Linked DNA regions of Caldalkalibacillus thermarum. The protein of the gene in region 1 interacts with the protein of each later gene in a pairwise test. Links are inferred from orthologs where the notes say so. Each region holds a gene or a part of one and is shown on either strand. Other genes may lie near its edges.

What was found.
Region 2: the proteins of tpiA (region 1) and IEW48_RS05275 interact in binary tests that used the Escherichia coli proteins (3 or more experiments, as listed by UniProt). The link is inferred for Caldalkalibacillus thermarum from one-to-one orthologs.

Annotation. Positions count from the first base shown.
Region 1 is NZ_BMKZ01000023.1:38,237-41,092, forward strand. The notes cover bases 6-2,850. They hold tpiA (triose-phosphate isomerase), read left to right. Parts: upstream 6-975; coding sequence 976-1,725; downstream 1,726-2,850. Other genes in these bases: IEW48_RS10275 (phosphoglycerate kinase), read left to right, coding at 6-949; gpmI (2,3-bisphosphoglycerate-independent phosphoglycerate mutase), read left to right, coding at 1,730-2,850. In the rest of the region: more of IEW48_RS10275, read left to right, coding at 1-5; more of gpmI, read left to right, coding at 2,851-2,856. UniProt on the Escherichia coli protein: Involved in the gluconeogenesis. Catalyzes stereospecifically the conversion of dihydroxyacetone phosphate (DHAP) to D-glyceraldehyde-3-phosphate (G3P).
Region 2 is NZ_BMKZ01000009.1:62,148-65,143, forward strand. What follows is about bases 12-2,996. They hold IEW48_RS05275 (M20/M25/M40 family metallo-hydrolase), read left to right. Parts: upstream 12-928; coding sequence 929-2,065; downstream 2,066-2,996. Other genes in these bases: IEW48_RS05265 (acyl-CoA carboxylase subunit beta), read left to right, coding at 12-684; IEW48_RS05270 (hypothetical protein), read left to right, coding at 699-932; trpS (tryptophan--tRNA ligase), read left to right, coding at 2,423-2,996. Outside these bases: more of IEW48_RS05265, read left to right, coding at 1-11. UniProt on the Escherichia coli protein: Cleaves the N-terminal amino acid of tripeptides.

The sequences.
Region 1 (2,856 bases):
ACGTTTGGCCGATCTGTTAGGCAAAGAGGTTTATAAAGCAGACGAGGCCATCGGACCAGAGGTCGAACAGCAAATTGCCAAACTCGAGCCGGGCGAAGTGCTGCTTCTGGAAAATGTGCGCTTTTACCCGGGCGAGGAAAAGAACGATCCCGAGTTTGCCAAGCAGCTGGCTAAATTAGCCGATGTCTACGTCAATGATGCCTTTGGGGCTGCTCACCGCGCCCATGCTTCCACGGAAGGCGTGGCTCACCACCTGCCAGCCGTAGCCGGTTTTCTGCTGGAAAAAGAGCTGGATATCTTAGGCAGTGCTTTGGAAAAACCGGAGCGTCCGTTTACGGCTATTATCGGCGGGGCCAAGGTGAAAGATAAAATAGGCGTCATCGAAAACCTGCTGACCAAAGTGGACAATCTCTTGATTGGCGGGGGCCTGGCATATACGTTTATCAGAGCACAGGGCTATTCAGTCGGGAAATCCCTGCTGGAAGAAGATAAAATTGAACTGGCCAAATCACTGATTGAAAAAGCGAAAGCCAACAACGTCAACTTCCTGATGCCCGTCGATTGCGTGGTGGCTGACCGTTTTGCCGAAGATGCCAACACCCAAGTGGTGGCGATTGACAGCATTCCGGACGACTGGGAAGCGTTGGATATCGGACCGCAAACCAGAGAACGTTACCGCAACATCATTTTGGAGTCCAACCTGGTGATCTGGAACGGGCCGATGGGCGTGTTTGAAATGGAACCCTTTGCCCATGGAACCAACGCTATTGCCACTGCACTGGCCGATTGCCAAGGGACCACCATCATTGGCGGAGGAGATTCTGCAGCGGCCATTGAACAAGCCGGAATGGCTGAGGCGATGACCCATATCTCCACTGGAGGAGGGGCCTCTCTGGAGTTTATGGAAGGTAAAATATTGCCGGGTGTCGCTGCTTTGGAGGACCGTTAAGGACGAGATGAGCAAGGAGGGAAACCATGCGCAAGCCGATTATTGCCGGCAACTGGAAAATGCATAAAACAGTCGCTGAAGCTCTGGCCTTTGCCCGGGCCATCGAAGACAAGCTTCCTGATCCTGAACAGGTGGAAGCTGTTATTTGCGCGCCGTTTGTCACTTTGCCTGCACTGGTCGAATGGGCCAAAGGCAAACCGGTGGGTATTGGCGCCCAAAACATGCATTTTGAAGAACAGGGCGCCTTTACCGGAGAAATCAGCCCGGTGATGTTAAAGGAGCTGGGCGTTCAGTATGTGATTCTGGGGCATTCAGAACGCCGCCAGTACTTTAACGAAACGTGCGAAAGCGTCAATCTGAAAACCCACGCAGCCCACAAGCACGGTCTGATTCCCATCATTTGTGTGGGTGAAACCTATGAAGAGCGGGAAGAGGGACAAACGAAAGAAGTGGTTCGCAGCCAGGTGATCAAAGCGCTCAACAATTTGACAGCTGAACAGGTCAAACGTTCGGTCATTGCTTATGAACCTGTATGGGCCATTGGTACGGGCCAAACCCCGACGGCTGAAGAAGCAGGCGATGTGATCGCCTATATCCGCCAGGTCGTGGCTGAACAATTCTCCCCGGACGTCGCCGATGCGATTCGCATCCAATACGGCGGAAGCGTCAAGCCGGACAACATCGGCCAATTTATGCAACAAGCTGATATTGACGGGGCATTGGTTGGCGGCGCCAGTTTGAAACCCGATGCCTTCTTAGCTTTATTGGAGGGATAGCAACATGACAAGACCCAAACCAGTCGCCTTAATCATTCTGGACGGTTTTGCCCTCAGGGAAGAGACTCACGGCAATGCCATTGCCCAGGCTCACACGCCCAATTTTGACCGCTACTGGGAGAGCTATCCCCACACCACACTGAAAGCTTCGGGTGAAGCCGTGGGGTTGCCTGAAGGGCAGATGGGCAATTCAGAAGTGGGGCATTTAAACATTGGAGCCGGGCGGATTGTGTATCAGGATTTAACCCGGGTGAACAAGGCCATCAAGGAAGGCGACTTTTTTGAAAATGACGTTTTCCTGCAAGCGATGCGCCATGTGAAAGAGAAGGGAACGGCCCTGCATTTGTACGGCTTGGTGTCTGACGGGGGCGTGCACAGCCATATTGAGCACCTGTTTGCCCTGTTGGAACTGGCCAAGAAAGAACAAGTGGACAAGGTGTATGTCCATGCCTTTTTGGATGGCCGGGACGTGGCTCCTGACAGTGCCAAGGGGTACATTGAACAGCTGCTGGCCAAGATGGATGAGCTGGGGGTTGGCCAGCTGGCCACCATTCAGGGCCGTTATTATGCCATGGACCGCGACCGGCGCTGGGACCGGACGGAGAAAGCGTACCGGGCCATGGTATACGGGGAAGGGCCCCGCTACCGGGATCCCATTCAAGCCATTGTGGAATCCTATGAAAAAAGTATCTATGATGAGTTTGTGGAGCCAACTGTGATCGTGGATGACCAGGATCAGCCGGTGGGCCAGATCCGCTCGGAAGACGCCGTGATTTTCTTCAACTTCAGACCTGACCGGGCCATTCAGATTTCCCAGGCGTTTACCAACAAGGACTTCCGCGGCTTTGACCGGGGGGAGAAGTTTCCCAAGGATTTGTTCTATGTCTGCTTAACCCATTTCAGTGAAACGGTGGACGGTTATGTGGCTTACCGCCCGGTTAATTTGGATAACACTTTGGGTGAAGTGCTCACCCAAAACGGTTTGAAACAACTGCGCATCGCCGAAACGGAAAAATATCCGCACGTCACCTTCTTCTTCAGCGGCGGCCGGGAACAGAAATTTGACGGAGAAAAACGGGTGTTGATTGACTCACCCAAAGTGGCCACCTATGACCTCAAGCCGGAAATGAG
Region 2 (2,996 bases), on another replicon or contig:
GAATTAATAGTGGACGACAAAGATTTTATGGAAGTTCAACCTGATTTCGCCAAAAACATTGTGATCGGCTTCGGCCGTATCAAAGGTCAGACTGTGGGCCTGATTGCAAACCAGCCTAAAGTGATGGCCGGTGGATTGGACATTAACTCTTCTGATAAATTATCCCGTTTTATCCGCTTCTGCGACTGCTTTAACATCCCGCTCATCACCTTTGTGGATGTCACCGGTTTCTTTCCAGGTGTCAACCAGGAACATGGGGGCATTATCCGTCACGGAGCTAAAATTTTATATGCTTATTCGGAAGCGACTGTTCCTAAAATTACGGTGATTTTACGCAAAGCTTACGGGGGAGCCTACGTTGCCTTAAACAGCAAGGCGATCGGTGCCGATATTGTTTACGCCTGGCCTAATGCTGAGATTGCGGTAATGGGACCGGAAGGGGCGGCCAATATCATCTATGCCAAGGAGATTCAAAACAGTGACAATCCGGCTGAAACAAGAGCCCAAAAGATTGCCGAATACCGGGAACGCTATGCCAACCCGTATATTGCCGCTGCCTATGGCATGGTGGATGACGTGATTGATACCCGGGAGACCCGGCTTAAACTGATCGAAAGCCTGGAGATGCTGAAAAATAAACGGGAATCCCGTCCTGCCAAGAAACATGGCAATATTCCCTTATAAGCAGGTGATCGAAGTTGCCAAAAAAAGTGTTCATGGTCTACCATATTGGGAGGGAGCGCTCTACACTTCCGCTCCCTAAATTGTTGAATAAATATAAGGTGACTTTTCTGATTAATCCCAAAGAACAAACATCCTGGAGACAAAAAGGGCGAAAAGATTTGCTCAATCGCAGCAAACAGCACCAGGAGCGCCGTTTGAAACGGAGCAAACAGGTGCAGCAAGAAGATGAAAGAGGTGCAGCAGGATGATTAAGATTAATGAAACCCGCTTGTTGAATGAATTTTTGGAACTGGTGCAGATCGACAGCGAGACTAAACACGAACGCCAGATTTGTGATGTGTTGAAAAAGAAATTGGCCGAGCTGGGATTGGCTGTAGTGGAAGACAACAGCCAACAGGTGACGGGACATGGTGCCGGAAATTTAGTGGCCACGTTGAAAAGAAATGCGAGAGCAACGCTCCCTGTCATTTACTTTACTGCCCATATGGATACGGTGGCACCAGGCAAGGGCGTTAAGCCGGTTATTAAAGACGGTTATGTATCCAGTGACGGCACCACGATTCTGGGCAGTGACGACAAAGCAGGTCTGGCTGTTTTACTGGAAGGAATAAAGGTGTTAAAAGAAAACCATATCCCTCACGGTGAGATCCAATTTGTCTTGACAGTGGGCGAGGAATCGGGCCTGGTTGGTTCCAAGGCCCTGGACACCAGTTTGCTTCGGGCTGACTTTGGCTTTGCCCTGGACAGTAACGGTCCAGTCGGTAACATCATTGTCGCAGCACCTGCTCAGGCCAAATTGCATGTCACAGTGTATGGTAAGTCGGCTCATGCCGGGGTTAATCCTGAAGACGGGATCAGTGCCATCCAAGTGGCCAGCCAGGCGATTGCCAAGATGCCTTTGGGGCGGATTGACCATGAAACAACAGCCAATATCGGCCGCTTTGAAGGCGGGCAAGCCAGTAATGTGGTTTGTGACCTGGTTCATATATTAGCGGAGGCCCGCAGCCGGCAGCCGGAAAAACTGGATAAACAAGTACAAAGGATGAAACGCTGTTTCGAGGAGGCAGCACAGGCCAACGGCACTACCGTAGCTGTGGACATTGAAATGATGTATCCTGCCTTCCGTTTTACGGAGGCAGATCCTGTCGTTCAAGTGGCCAAAAAAGCGGTGCAAAGAGTAGGACGGACACCCAAGCTGATCGAAAGCGGGGGTGGCTCTGATGCCAATGTCATTTCAGGTTACGGCATACCCACGGTCAACCTGGCTGTAGGGTACCAAAACATACATACCAAAGAGGAACGGATGCCCATTGAGGAATTAATTAAAGCTGCAGAGCTGTTTGTAGCTATTGTGCAGGAAGTTGCCCAAGCCTCTTCCTAAACACTTGATTTTTCCCAGCTTCTTTAGTAGAATATGTAAAAAAATCATACGGGCAAGCAATGATGAAGCGCAGTAGGTAACATGGCTTGTCACTTAAGAGAGCTGGTGGATGGTGCGAACCAGCGGGGCGTGTTACTGAATTGGACTTCTGAGCTATGCAAGAAAAAGGGAGTTCAGATCTTGGTTTTACTCGGAACAATCAAGAGTAAAGCCAAACTGGACTAATAAAGGTGGCACCGCGGGGGTTCCTCGTCCTTTACAGAAGGATGATGAACCCCTTTTTAGCATGCTTTTGATCTAAACTAAAGACTATCTGAGAGAATCTATCCACATCTTACAAAAAAGGAGTGATTAGCCATGCGTGAAGCGAAAACTATTCTGTCTGGCATTCAACCCAGCGGACTGTTAACCATCGGCAACTACTTGGGGGCCATGCAGCACTTTGTCCGTCTGCAAGATGAAGCTGATTGCTACTTCTGTATTGTGGATTATCATGCCATCACTTTGCCGCAGGACCCACAGGAACTGAAAGAGAATATCCGCCGCTTGGCCGCCTTATACCTGGCCGTCGGACTGGATCCCCAAAAGGTCACGTTGTTTGTTCAATCCGATGTTCCTGAGCATACGGAGCTGGGCTGGATTATGATCTGCCAGTCCCACATGGGTGAACTGGAGCGCATGACCCAGTACAAGGACAAGTCCAAAAAACTGAAAAGCATTCCCGTCGGCCTGTTCACCTACCCTGCGTTGCAAGCAGCAGATATTCTGTTGTACCAGGCCACCCATGTACCGGTTGGAGAGGATCAAAAGCAGCATATTGAACTGACCCGCGATCTCGCCGAGCGCTTTAATCACCGTTATGGAGACGTGTTTGTCATCCCTGAACCGATGATTGCTTCATTTGGTGCCCGGATTATGTCTTTGGATGATC